One region of the Salimicrobium jeotgali genome, then DNA from elsewhere that is predicted to be linked to it. Evidence: riboswitches for the same ligand, from Rfam matches in the RefSeq annotation. Region 1 holds a riboswitch; the other holds the start of a gene.

Region 1 (7,459 bases):
CCACACTCCGAAGAAAAAGGTAACGACCACCTCCCGGGTATTTCCCATATAAAAAAACAGCCTGCACCAAGTGCAGACCGCCTGTATCCTATGAATTTTTGGATTTCCGTACAGCGTTGGTAATACTTAGAGCAAGTCCGCCCCAAATGATGGTGATGGTAAGAATGAACATAACTATAGCCATCAGAGTGACCCCTCCTTGTGGTTAGGCTTAGTCGGGTCTTCAAACGCCGTTCCCTGTGGCCATTTCTTCATGGAGAAAGCAAAACCGATCAGGATAGCAGCGAATGCCACCACCCACCCGAAGTAGATAAGGAAATCCGTCGGGTATCCCTCGTACGGTTCTGCAAGTTCACCAGTAAGGTTCTGGACCATCTGGAACCCGAGTACAATTGGCGTGATGACACCGAGACAGAATCGCCACCAGCCGGCAAGCATAACGTCAGAGCTTGAGTTCGCATGCTCCTGAAGAGCTTTCAGTTCTTTTGCGAACCACACGACAGCCACTACTTCGACAAGACCCGCAAGAGCCACGCCATAGCTGTTGATGAAGTGGTCGACGGTGTCGAGTATGTTCAATCCGCCTCTTGTTGCATAAAGCAGGGAAAGAATAGCTGCAATTCCTCCGCCGAAGATTACTGATTTCTGACGGGAAATATTGAATTTTTCGGATACAGCGGCTACATATGTCTCCGAAATCGAGATTAGAGAGGAGAACCCTGCCAGAACGAGAGAGGCGAAGAACAGGACACCGAACAGTCCCGGTATGCCCGGAATCTGACTGATGATTTCAGGGAACACCATGAAAGCAAGTCCTATCCCTCCGACCCCTTTCTCGGCTGCCAGGCCTGCCACAGTCGTGTCGTACTGGAAAGCCATGAATCCGACTGCGGAAAATACCCCGATTCCTGCAAGAATTTCAAAAGATGAGTTCGCAAAACCGGTAATAAATGCGTTGTTCGTAATATCGGACTTTCTCGGCAGATAGGAGGCATACGTTACCATAATTGCAAAAGCGATGGATAAACTGAAGAAAATCTGCCCGTAAGCAGCAATCCATACTTCTGCATCCAGTATTCGGCTCCAATCCGGTTCGAAAAAGCTGTTCAGACCGTTCATTGCGCCGGGAAGCGTTACAGCCCGAACGACGATGATAAGAAACAGAACGACGAGAGCCGGGATGAATATCTTGTTGGCGACTTCAATCCCTTTTTTGACTCCCCGAGACAGTGTTCCGAGCACTATAGCCCATACAATAACGAGAGGGATGAGTACTTTAGGTACGAGACCGCCAAGCTGACCGGGGTCTGCAAGATTAAGGAAGTCTCCCACGAAGAAAGCCGTCGGATCACTCCCCCAGGACAGACCGATCGAATAATAAGCATACATGAGTGCCCAGGCGATGATGACTGCATAGTACGTCGAAATGACGAACGCGACGAGCACCTGCCACCAGCCGATCCATTCCATTTTTTTGTTGATGGTAGCAAAGGATTTCGGAGCGGATCCTCTGTACCTGTGACCGATAGTGTACTCCATAATCAACAGCGGAATCCCGGCAGTGAGTAGCGCGAATAGATAAGGAACGATGAATGCACCGCCACCACTTTCATAAGCTGTAGCCGGAAAACGCCAGATGTTACCAAGGCCGATAGCCGACCCCATCGCTGCAAGCAGGAACCCTACCCGGGTGCCCCATTGTGAGCGATTTTCCATAGAAAAGACCTCCCTTTAGACTTCACCTGTCCCCCATGGTTAAAATTTAAAAAATTCGGACAAATGAGATTATTCTGTAATCTTGTATAAAGTATAATGGGAAATTTCAACTATGTCAAAAGAAACTTTAGACAATCCAACATAAACAAAAAGACCGACACACGTCGGTCTTTAGGGGCATTCAGCTATTCGTTTCAGGTTTGAACAGGAAACCGGCTGCAACCACTACTAAAAGAGTCGCAAGCAGCGGTACCAGCACACTTTCCAGCAGCGCAAAAAGGAAATATCCCGTCGAAGCGGCGACCGCTGCAATAATAGCGTAAGGTAGCTGGGTCAGCACGTGATCAATGTGATGGGATCCGGCTCCCGTTGAAGAAAGAATCGTCGTATCAGAAATCGGGGAACAGTGATCCCCGAACACGGAACCTGCCAAAACAGCGGACAGTGCCGGTACAATGAAGGACGGATCCGTAACTGCAGCGATTTCCCCTGCAATCGGAAGCATAATCCCGAATGTACCCCAGGACGTCCCAGTTGCGAGAGCCATAAACCCTGCCGTAAAGAAAATAAGCAGGGGAAGATAGGCGACATTCAGGTTCGATGCCTGCACGAGCCCGGCAAGATACTCACCCGTACTCAGCTGATCGATCACTGAACCGATCATCCATGCCAGTACAAGAATATAAATGGCCGGAAGCATCGCTTTGATTCCTTCCAGGAGCACTTTCCGGAGTGGAGACTTGCCGGAAGGGAGACCGGTGTACATCAGAATCGCTACGACAGCCGCTGTCAGTCCTCCGTAAAACAGGGAGAAATTGACGTTCGTGTTGGCGAACGTACTCAAAATATCCGCAGAACCTTCACTGGCCCGGACGCCGGTAAATATCATGAGCCCTACTGTCATCACAACGAGGACGGCAATCGGCACGAGCAGGTGTCTGATGTGTCCATTATCATGAGGATGGAACTCTTCATTCAGATCCCCGGGTATATCCGTATGCTTCGGATCGGTCAGTTCCCCCGTCTCCTCCGCTCTTCGTTCGTGCTTTTTCATGGAACCGAGGTCCAGCTTCAGCATTATAGTGAGGAAGACGAGAAGCAGCGCGGCAAAGACGTAGAAGTTATAAGGAATCATCTGGATGAACGCTTCGAACGCCCCGATATCCGTTATTTCATTCGCAGCGAGAATCGTACCGATTGTACCGATGATATAGGCGCCCCAGCTCGATATAGGAGAAATCACCGTCACCGGAGCCGAAGTGGAATCGATATAATAAGCGAGTTTAGCTCTCGACACTTTTTGTCTGTCGGTAACCGGCCGGGCTACCTGACCGACGGCAAGAGCGTTGAAATAATCATCGATGAAAATGATGATACCGAGCACTGCCGGCACTAAAGAAGCACTCCGCTTCGTCTTCACGCGGGAAATTGCCCACTTCCCGAACGCCCTGCTTCCGCCGGAGGCGGTCATGAACGCGGTCATGACGCCGAGCAGCAGCAGAAAAGAGAGCAGGTACAGGTTCCCGATATTCAGTGCCCCGTCCGTATAGAAAATCGTATAGAATTCCTGCCACAGAAGACTGAGAGTTCCCGTTACGTCGAACCCGGTAAGCATAAACGCTCCGATGAGAATTCCGAGACCGAGAGACAGCAGAACCTGCCGGGTCGCTATGACCAGAATAAGCATAAGAACGGCCGGTATAAGAGAATAGATTGTTCCTTCCATAAAGTCGTACCTCCAAAATTTTTTTGGCATGGATCGACTACATGAACATAGGAGTAATCGAAGTTTTTTTGCATATAAAAAAACAATGACAGAAAATAATCCATCATTGCTTCAGCAATATGATTATCCTCCATGCGATCAGTAGCGCACCATGCATGTAACATGCATGACAGTACATCTTTTATTCAAACATGTACCAGCATGGAAGGTATGACGATCCGTCCATACTTCGGCAGGGCATCCTTTCCCGGGGGCTCTTCGCTGTCACGCTCGTTCCCGATACTGATATGTCCTGCACCTCTACCTCATCGTGGCGATAAGGTCACGCGTATTCAATTCGGATTAAATTCTATCAGCTTCCCTTCCCTATTGCAAGGGGACTTAAGCTTCAAAAAAGAATTGCCGTCTCCAGCAATTCTTTTAAACCGGCTTATTACTAAAAAATGGACGACGACGCCCTCGATACCGTTACCGGGAAGAATACTCTCCGGACTGCACAACTTCAAGCAGCAGATCGCGAAGCATTTCCGGCAGGTAATACGTTTTCGTCGCACTATGACTGATTTCCGGGAAAAACTTCCCGAAACTGAACGTATCTGCTGTAGCCAGACTGTACCAGCGGTCCCGTTCGATCGGCTGACCGTCGAACCATACTTTACGCACGTGTTCGCCTCCGCCCGGGGAAGTGGCCGTTTCGATTTCAATACCTTCAAAAATCATTTTACCGATCACTTCTCCGCGGAACCCGAGCCCTTTCAGCGGAAATTCCGTCACCTGTTTCGTGTAGGCGGAGCGGACGACTTCGACGATTTCCTTGCCGCTCAAATGGACCTTGCAGGGGTTCATCGGGTGGGGACAGATCCGGTGCAGATCCGCGTACGTCACGGCTCCCTCATCCAGTCCTTCAAGAATGACACCGGCATTCAGCATAGCTATATCTGCCTCTGTCCAGCTGCGCAGTTCCTTCGTCAGTTCTCTCATCAGCGGTGTCTCATGGAACCAGTCCGCTGTCAGAGGAGTTTTCAGTTCCGCCACGGTCGAATAAAGACGCCGGTGCGCTTTTTCTTTTAAATTCTCGAGCCTTTCTCTCACTTCCGCACTTTCTTCAAGCGTATCGGATGCGACCGTGTACGCTTCCTTATTCACCAGTTTCTGCTTCGAATGATCCCAGTCTATAAAAATTTCACCGAGATGTGTTCCGTGCTTCCCAGCAGCCGTAAGCAGCACGCCATTGTGCTTCTCCCCTTCCGGAAGAAGGTGATGAGTATGACCTCCGATGATTACGTCAAGTCCGGGATAATCGGCAGCCATCTGCCGGTCCGTGTGGTAACCGAGGTGGGAAAGAAGAACCACGATATCACTCTGTGCCTTCACTTCCTCCATATACCTGTCCATCATTCTCTCCGGGGCCTCCACTTTCCACCCGAGCAGCTGATAGAATACACGGAAAGGAGCAGTGAGCCCGATGATGCCGAGTTTCACACCGCTCGCAGTCTCCCTGATGACGTAAGGCTTCAGCCAGTCCGGATCTTCTTTTGACATAGGGAAAGCATTCGCACAGGCTACCGGAAAGTCCGCTTCGTCGTACAGATGGTAAAGTTCCTGTTCCGCAAGGGTGATGCCTTCGTTGTTGCCGAAGTTCACTACATCATATTCGCTTGCATTCAGTAATTCCACGTTCCCTTTGCCTTTCAGTCCTTCTGCCACGGGGTGGAAGCGGTCTACGTGGTCCCCGTTGTCGAATACGAAAGAAGCTTCTTCTCTGTTTCTATGCTCCCGCCGTTTCTCTTCGATATAACCGGCGAGTTTCGGCCATTTTTCGAAATAACTGTGCAAATCGCTCGTATAGTAAATAAATATTTTCTCTATCATAATCTCTTCTCCTTATCATAATCCCTGAGAAATCAGACGGATACCTACGACAATCAGAAGAATGCGCAGCACCCATTCTATACTTTTCGCATTCATTTTACGATTCACGTACGCCCCGACCGTGCCGCCGAGATACGCTCCCGGAATAAAGAACAGCGTCCGATACCAGTCCACGTGACCGAGACCGATATGCGTCACGGAACTCGGGATTACGGCAAAAAATATCATGAACATCGAGGTGGCTGTGGCAATATGCGGAGGCAGCTGGAACAGCAGAATCATCGCCGGCACCATGAGCGATCCGCCTCCGATACCGAGCAGTCCGGATAACGTCCCGACCACGAAAGCGAGGACAAGACCGAGAGTAATCGGAACCGTATAGTGATACTCCTCCCCGGCTACTGTCCGGACTCCTTTCATCCCCTTCTTGAAGAGAGGCGTGGAGCCCTGGCGCCTCGGCAGGAAGAAAAGAAGGGATACGAAAATCATAACTCCTCCAAAAATGAGGGAAAATACATCCGCATTGAGAAAACCGTTAATGTACGCCCCGAATATGCCGCCCGGGATACTTCCGATAAGAAACAGAGCCCCTAGTTTAAAATCGACCCTCTTATGCCGAATATAGGAAAGGGCTGAAGACATCCCGGTGAAAATCATGACAATGAGAGATATCGCCACAATCTTTTGAGGAGTAACCCACGAAAAAGCTTCGAAGAAATCGGACAGGAACAGCAGGGACGGTATTAGAATCACTCCGCCGCCAAGACCGGCTATACTTCCGATGAAAGCGGTAAGGAACCCGATAATCAATGAAATAATCACAAAAATCATAAATATGTACCCTCTTTATCTTTTATATTCAACTATACCCTTATTAGAACGATGATAACACAGGTTTTCAGTGAATGGAAAAAAGCACGGGCCCCTGAAGAGGCTCGTGCTTAAATTGAAAATTTAACGGTTTATAAGTGTACGTGTTGAGAATCGAATCGGCGTATCAGAAAGCACCTGAACCACCGCCACCCCCACCTACTCCGGCACCACCACCGGCTCCGGCGCCTGTAGTCGCAGCCGAAACGGAAGCAGTCTGATCGGCCTGCCGGAAACTCTGATCAAGCGTTCCTGCAAGTATCATAAACATGGCGAGATCGTTCACAGTTACGGCACTTGCGGGCAGATCGACGTCCGATTTTCTTTTCCCTGCGCCCACCTGATACAGGTAGGCGGATATCTGATCTTTCTCTTCCCACTGCTGCCATTCATCCCCCGTTTTAAGCGGTTCGAGCTCCTGTTTGAGCCGCTGCCCTTCAAACGTAAGAGGACGATAAAGTAAAGAGAAAATGAGAAAGTAAAAGAATAACGCAATCGCAGCCGTCATCCAGATAAATACTTCATAGACTGGAAACAGAATCGTAAAAGGCAGTATGGCCAGCCCCGCCACTCCGGCCGCCCAGCGGGCTTTCGTATTATCCTCATACAGGTCGTACTGCTTCACTTCCTGTTTCACCGCTTCGCTCCACAAACGGAAGTTCTCCTGGTAGGATTCAATATGATCTTCGTCTTCAAGGTATTCTTCCAGATCCTCCACCTTAAACGTCCCGTTTTCCCCCACTTCATCGAACAGCCAGTTCATCAGAAGCGTCTCATGGGGGTAATCGGTTTCCCGGTTCACTGCCCGGAATTCCCCCTCCGGTCCTTCCTCGACGTTTCCTTTCCTCACAAGCTCAAGCAGGGCAGGCGTCATCATAGGAATCGTCACCTGACCATGATTGCCGAACATAAGCACTGCGGGCAGGCTCATTGTAGTTTCCGGGAATCTGCCGGTGCCGCTTCTCTTACGTTCCGCTTCCCGCAGCGTCTCCTTCCTTCTCCGAAAACCGACGAGGAACAGGACGAATGCCAAAAGGAAAAAAGCTCCTGTTATATAAGGACCGAGGCCGCTCCACAATTCGTGACGCTCCTGTCTGGCAATCATTTTCTCATTCAACTTCGCTTCGTCATTAAGGATTTCCGTCAGCATGGCTTCATCACTGGACAGCTCTGCCTGCGGAAAAAGGGCGGCGTCATAAGCGACGCGTATGTCTCCGTTCTTCCCTTCCGGCACTTTCCCCATATCGAAAACCACTGTGCCGTCGGAACCGCTGT
Region 2 (7,459 bases), 1.1 Mb from region 1:
ATTACCAGAAATACAAAAAAATGTTCACCTGCGGGAATAGTAGGCATTTTTAACGATTGAGCATAGACAACAGTGTGAATAAATTTTACTATGAATTTAAGATATATGAAACGAACCTATTTTGAAGTCGTCGAGGGGTGAGTATTTGGAACTGAACAACAATACCAGGCTGTTAACGTTGTTACGTATCCTTTTTGAAGAGACGGACGAAAATAACGAACTGAGCATTACGGAAATGAGCAGTAAGTTACAGGAGTTTTTCGGGGTGGATAGAGAATTCGATTCGAGAACCCTGAAAAGTGACATGAACGTGCTGGAAGAGATCGGTTATGAAATCATAAAAAACCGGGGAAAATTCGGCAAAGTATATTACAGTTTTCAGGACAGATTGTTTGAAACGTATCAGCTCCGATTGTTGAATGATGCCATTTTGTCGGCCCGTTTCATTAATGGGGAAGAAAAAAAGAAACTTATTAAAAAACTGGGCAAATTAACGAGCAGACATATTGCTGCAACCCTCCCGGACCCTCTTATATTTTCACAGATGACAGCGAACGATTATGATCAGGTTAAAATCAATATTGATCACGTGCACCGGGCTATTTCCGAGCAGCGGGTCGTCTGCTTCAAGTATGGTAAATACAACATGAATAAAACGTTCGAATATCATAGAAACGGAGACGAGTACGAAGTGAAGCCGTATGCCCTTATCTGGCAGAACGACTTCTACTATTTGATCGGCTGGTTCCGTAAAACAGAAGAGATGCGTCACTATCGTCTGGATCGTATAAGAAACATCCGTATCGCCGAGGAGACGTTTGAAAAAGGTGACTTCGATGTTCAGGAGTACGTTAATCAGAGCTTTCACATGTTCTCTGGCGAAAATATGAAAGTCGAAATAAAATTCCATCAGTCCCTTCTGAATGTAGTACTCGACAGATTCGGTCTGGAAGTATCGGTGAAACAGGTGGACGAAGAGTATTTTCTCCTGTCCACAGAAGGGAAGATGAGTACGGGACTCGTCACCTGGGTACTCCAGTGGGGGCACAAGGCCCGGGTTGTATCTCCACGTACCCTTAAACAGGAAGTGGAGAAGGAGATTGAGAAAATGAGACGTCTTTATGAAGAATGAAGTTCTGGACCCCCTGGCCGGCCAGGTTCTTACAGTACAATTAAACAAAGCCGGCAATGGGCGTTGAAGAAATACGGGGATAATAGATTTTTTTGAAACGAATCGATTGTAAAAAAGGCCCTGCTCTGGTATGTTGGAAGTAATTCAATACCACATCTTATTTCAAATAATGTTTGAAGTAAGGGTAGAGGTGCAATAATCATTAGTAGATGCAGGGAGAAGCGGAGGCTTCGGTGAATCGCATCGAAAGGGGACATTGCCGAAGTGGCAGAAGCCTCATGATTCTGACCGCTGGTTCTGGTATTTAAAAGATGCAGAACTGTCATATAGGAGACTATATGGAGGGCTATCTTACGGAGAAACGATATACATGTTTCTACGGCAACAGCGGCCCTGATTTCCGTTGTTGCTTTTTATTATGGTCCTCCGCACCTAAATCTAAAAATCTCAAAAAGGGTGTGTAACAATGAATTTTGGACAATTATTAACGGCCATGGTGACGCCTTTTGACGACCAGGAGGACATCGATTATAACCGGACGAGAAACCTCGTGGAGCATTTGATCCTCCACGGCTCGGAGGGACTTGTCGTAGCCGGAACGACCGGAGAGTCCCCGACTTTGACGGCTGAGGAGAAAGTGGAGCTTTGCCGCTTTGTAGTGGAAGTCGCAGACGGAAGAGTACCGGTCATCGCAGGTACCGGTTCCAACAATACGAAAGCCACTGTAGAACTGACGAAACGGATAGAAGCAGTGGGAGTGGACGGTATTATGCTCGTAGCTCCTTACTATAGCAAACCTTCTCAGGAAGGCCTGTATCGTCACTTTTCTCAAGTGGCTGCAGCAACTTCACTCCCGGTCATGTTATACAATATTCCCGGACGGAGTGTCGTAAACATTGAACCCGATACGATTATCAGGCTTGCTGAAATCAAGAACATTGTTTCTGTAAAAGAAGCGAGCGGTGATCTGGATGCTGCCACGCGTATCATCAGCCAGACACCTCAGGACTTTTCCGTTTACACCGGAGAAGACAGTCTGACGTTACCGATGTTATCCGTAGGGGGCGCCGGAGTCATTTCCGTGTCTTCCCATGTTATCGGTGACGAAATGAAAGACATGATAGACAGTTACAAGCGTGGGGATGTGAAGACGGCGGCCACTCTGCACGGGTACATTCTGCCTATGATGAAACTTATTTTTGCCCAGCCGAGCCCTTCTCCTGTGAAGGAAGCCCTGAATTACATGGGAGTTTCCGTAGGGAGCGTACGCCTTCCTATGATTCCTTTGGACGACGCCGAATGTTCAGCACTGCATAATATGATAGATATTTATCAGCAAAAGAAAGTAGCAAGCATTTAAGCTGTATAGAGACCGGGACAGCACAGATAATGGAAAGACAAGGACCGGTTAATTCATTGAAACGATTTTCTGGAGAACAACACGGAGACTTCTGCGGGCCGTGCCCGCAGGATGCGAAGTGTTGTTCTTTTTTATTTATACGTCGAACCCCCTCCTGGAACCGGACAGCATCGTCCGACTTCCTGGGGGGATAATTTTTGTCATGGACTTTTGTTATACCTGTATTTAAGACCAGATTCTGAATTAATCCATTCGCTGGGTGTTCGTTTTATGGAAAAGTGTTATAATGATAACTGCCGGCCTTGGCCCGGCAAACAAAAGGAGGGATAGTCATTATTAAACAGATTACCGCTCTATTACTTACTTTTTTATTTATTTTTACAGGAACTTTTGCAGTAGCGGCAGACAGTCACTCCACGAAGCAGGTGGACGCTTCCTCTCTGTACTTGAGGGAAGCGCCGGGGAGCGAGTCCGAAGTGCTGGGAGCGCTCTCTCGGGGTACGGAAGTAACAGTGCAGGAAGAGAAATACGGCTGGGCGAATGTTGATTATAATGGACAAAGTGGCTGGGTAGCGGGTCATTATCTTGTATCAGCAGGAAATTCCGCTTCCTCCGGACAGACAGCTTCAGGAGACATAATCGTCCAGGCTGATACCGTTTACCTTCGACAAGGGCCGGGCACAGAGACTCCAATCGTCGGGTTCGCCGGACAGGGGGACACGTATCAGAAATTAGAAGAACAAAATGGCTGGGTAAAAGTTCAACTTGGTAACGGCTCTGAGGCGTGGATTGCAGGATTTTTGACAAGTTCCGGCAGGGCCACTGCTGTTAAAGCGTCCCATTCCGCTTCCCCCTCTGATGATATTTCTTCTTTAAAGAATTCCACGATCGTTGTAGATGCCGGCCACGGTGGGTACGAACCCGGAGCGATAGGCAGAGATGGAACGCTTGAGAAAAATTTAACCCTTCAGACCGCACAGACGGTGGCAGGGGCACTCAGGTATGCCGGAGCGGAGGTAATTATGACACGAACCTCCGACCGATACGTTTCGCTTTTCGAACGCACCGGATCTTCCGCCCGTCACAATGCAGACGCTTTCGTAAGTCTTCACTACAATTCTCACAAATACGAAAGTGCAAGAGGGATAAGCTCTTATTACTACGGGTCTCCGTCTCTCGCTGCCTCCATACAGAACCGTCTCACAGCACGCACAAGTTATCAGGATGATGGCACACTTCATGGAAATTTCCAGGTGCTTCGTGGTAACAAGGCTCCTGCTGCATTGCTGGAACTCGGCTATATTTCCAATGGTTACGAACTGGATCTTGCAAAGACGAGGGACCACCAGAATCAGGTAGCTCAGGCAGTAACAGAAGGATTGCGCAATTATTTATCAAAATAACATCAGGACTTACATAACAGATTTTGAAGACATACGAAACCCCGGATTCTCTGAATCCGGGGTTTTTGATTTATACTAATTCGCGATCAAAGAAACGGTGTGCGGCTACGGCTTTAATGAAGTCTTCTCCAAAGGACTCGAGATCATCTGAAGTGATGACTCCCGGCTGTCCGCTCATGCCCGCTTCTTCGAGCCAGTCTTTACCGTCGTGAGTCGCTCCGACAGGCTTGAAGTGCATGTAAGCTTCTTTCGTGAAGTACTTCGCCTTCATTTTGTAAGATTCACTGAGGTCAGGGCCGCCTACAACGTACACAGCATCGAAAAGTACGGAATCTCCGGTAAGGAATGTATGATCCGCCTCTACCGTGTACCCATTATCAGCTTTGATTTTACCGAGTTTGGTACTGAATATTTCAGCATCCGCACCGGCTTTATCGATACCGTCAAGGACTCCCTGAACTTCTTCACCGTTGAAGCCTTCTGCAAGCAGCACGGCAATTTTACGGGTTTCAGGTGACTGTACCGTATTCGCCATGCTCAGAGCCGGAGAAGTTTTTGTTATATTTTCCGCCTGATTTTGTGGTGCTGCCAGTCCGAGATTATCTGCTACGTAGGAAGCAAGATCTCCGCTTATATTGGAAAGCATATCCACAACCTGTTCGCGGACGGCTGTCTGCTGACATTTACCAAGTTCAAAGCTTATAGCATCTTTAATATGACCTTTCTCGTGTTCACTCATACTGTTCCAGAACATGATGGCCTGAGAGAAGTGGTCTTTGAAGCTTTCGCTCCGTGCGCGTACTTTCTCACCTTCCACTTTTTCCTGATAATGTTCGAATCCGCCTTCCTCCGGAGGAACAGTACGCGGATGGTTATCCGCCAACGAGTTATTGTGGTAACTCGACTGACCGCGGTTAATCGTCATTCGGTGCATACCGTCGCGCTGGTTGTTATGGAAAGGGCAGACGGGGCGGTTGATCGGAATTTCGTGGAAATTGGGCCCTCCGAGACGTGTCAGCTGAGTGTCTGTATAAGAGAACAGACGTCCCTGTAACAGCGGGTCATTGGAAAAGTCGATTCCAGGTACGACGTGGCCCGGGTGGAAAGCGACCTGTTCGTTCTCGGCAAACACGTTGTCCACGTTCCGGTTCAGCGTCAGCTTACCTACCCGTTTGACCGGAACTTCTTCTTCGGGCCACACTTTCGTAGGATCCAGAACATCAAAATCGAAAGAATGCTCATCTCCTTCATCGATTATCTGAAGTCCCAGTTCGAATTCGACGAAATCTCCATTTTCAATTGCTTCGTAAAGATCGGCACGATGGAAATCCGGGTTTTTACCATTCACTTTTTGTGCCTCGTCCCATACGAGGGAGTGTACGCCGAGTTTCGGCTTCCAGTGGAACTTCACCAGATGACCTTTTCCTTCTTTATTTACCAGTCGGAAAGTGTTTACACCGAAACCTTCCATCATCCGGAAGCTTCTCGGAATGGACCGGGGACTCATCGCCCACAAAATCATGTGTGCCGATTCCTGGTTATTCGCAATGAAATCCCAGAATGTGTCATGGGCACTTGCTGCCTGAGGGATGCCGTTATGCGGTTCGGGTTTTAGCGCGTGGACGAGATCCGGAAATTTAATGGCGTCCTGAATGAAAAATACCGGTATGTTGTTACCTACAAGGTCAAAGTTGCCTTCTTCTGTATAGAACTTTGTTGCAAACCCACGCACGTCACGTGCCAGTTCTGCTGACCCTTTAGAGCCTGCAACCGTGGAGAAGCGGGTGAAGGTAGGGGTCTTTTTGCTTGTATCCGTCAAAAAATCAGCAGTTGTGTATTGTTCCAGAGACTCATAGAGCTCAAACTCTCCGTGGGCGGAATAGCCTCTGGCATGTACGGCTCTTTCCGGAATACGTTCATGGTCAAAGTGCGTTATTTTTTCTCTGAAATGGAAATCCTCCATTAAAGTAGGCCCGCGTTCTCCCGCTTTCAGGGAAAATTCGTCTTCAGAGAGTTTCGTTCCATGGTTCGTGGTCATCTCTTTATCGCGATCATCAGCTGTAAAACGTTCCAGTTGTTCCTGTTTTCTGCTTTTTTTATCGCTCACACGAATCCTCCTTATCATTATGTCTTCCTAGGGAATGTACCCACGCTCCATTCAGATGAAACTCTTTTTACATTAATTGTGAGATTAAAGAAGTTATAAAATAGTTAACTGAAACTAAAAAAATTTTTCTGTAGTTGCTTTTTCCAAAATTATAAAAAAACGTACCTCTTACAAAAATTTCAGTTTTTAACAATTACCACGGACCACTTTCAAATAGGAAAGCAGAAAAAATTAAATAGTTTTGTATAAATAGAGTTTTATCCTTTGAAAGAAGTTAAAATAAAGGAAGGGGGGGGATCGAAATGATTGAACTGAATGGAATAACACATAAATTCGGAAAAGAAAAAGTGCTGGAGGATGTCGACATATTCATCGATCGCGGGGAAATATTCGGATTACTGGGCCCCTCAGGATCCGGAAAGACCACACTCGTGCGCATTATGACGGGATTGATCATCCCTCAGGAGGGGGAAGTGAAGCTGAGGAACCAGCGAATGCCGAAACGTTCGCTTATGAAACGGTACGGTTATATGGCTCAGGAAAATGCTCTTTATTACGAACTGACCGCCTGGGAAAATCTTGATTTCTTTTCTTCCTTCTATCTCAGAAAACAAAAAAAAGAAAGAATGAAATATGTACTTCGTATTACCGGACTACTGGAATACAGAAACCGTTCCGTCGGCTCTTTTTCCGGGGGGATGCGACGAAGATTATCCTTGGCGATAGCGATGGTTCACGATCCGGAAATTCTGATACTGGATGAGCCGACCACGGGACTTGACCCTGTAGTACGCCGCAGCATCTGGAAGGAATTTTACCGGTTGAAAGAACAGGGGACGACTATTCTGATCACTACTCACTCGATGGAAGAAGCCGAGAAATGTGGCCGGCTGGCAATGCTGCGTGGGGGGAAAGTAATAGCTGCCGGAAGCCCGGATGCATGGAAGAGAGAATATCATACCCAGACTCTCGAGGATGTATTCCTTCATTTCGGAGGTGAGGAAGCTTGAACATTCTTATTGTAGCCAAAAGGATTTTACGCCAATTCCTGAGAGATAAGCGGAGTGTGGCCCTGATGGTAGTGGCGCCTGGACTTATATTATCCCTCTTATGGCTTGTACTCGATAATGACAGCCGGACGGCTGAAGTGGCTGTGGTGGAAGCACCGGAACAAATCTACGAACAGCTGGCTTCCGGAAAAATGGAAGTATCAATCCTCGACGAAAAGACAGCACAAAAACAGCTGAATGATGCGGAGATCGATGCTTTACTTAAGTGGGATGAAAATAGACCTCTGTTAATTCTTGAAGGTTCGGACCCGACAGACCATCAAATGATACGTACCTCTATTCAGGAGGCGATGGGAGTAGATAGAAAAGAAGCAGTGAGTATTCAATATTGGCATGGTTCAGAGGACATGAATTTCTTTGATTACACCGGTCCTGTACTTATCGGAT

The links. A riboswitch is a leader RNA that binds a small molecule or an ion and turns the genes downstream of it on or off. The one in region 1 is predicted to bind lysine.
Region 2: it holds a riboswitch for lysine, as region 1 does, so the genes downstream of both, dapA (4-hydroxy-tetrahydrodipicolinate synthase) here and AAV35_RS03825 (Na+/H+ antiporter NhaC family protein) in region 1, are expected to answer to the same signal.

The regions. Positions count from the first base shown of each region.
Region 1 is NZ_CP011361.2:769,578-777,036, reverse strand. Features, by position in the region: gene AAV35_RS03835 (methionine/alanine import family NSS transporter small subunit) at 89-184, opposite strand; gene AAV35_RS03830 (sodium-dependent transporter) at 184-1,716, opposite strand; gene AAV35_RS03825 (Na+/H+ antiporter NhaC family protein) at 1,898-3,442, opposite strand; lysine riboswitch at 3,577-3,753, opposite strand; gene AAV35_RS03820 (bifunctional metallophosphatase/5'-nucleotidase) at 3,911-5,314, opposite strand; gene AAV35_RS03815 (sulfite exporter TauE/SafE family protein) at 5,330-6,145, opposite strand; gene AAV35_RS03810 (DUF2207 domain-containing protein) at 6,312-7,459, opposite strand, start outside.
Region 2 is NZ_CP011361.2:1,823,903-1,831,361, reverse strand. Features, by position in the region: gene AAV35_RS09130 (helix-turn-helix transcriptional regulator) at 146-1,132, shown strand; lysine riboswitch at 1,310-1,489, shown strand; gene dapA (4-hydroxy-tetrahydrodipicolinate synthase) at 1,599-2,492, shown strand; gene AAV35_RS09120 (N-acetylmuramoyl-L-alanine amidase family protein) at 2,795-3,895, shown strand; gene AAV35_RS09115 (catalase) at 3,966-6,020, opposite strand; gene AAV35_RS09110 (ABC transporter ATP-binding protein) at 6,305-7,012, shown strand; gene AAV35_RS09105 (ABC transporter permease) at 7,009-7,459, shown strand, end outside.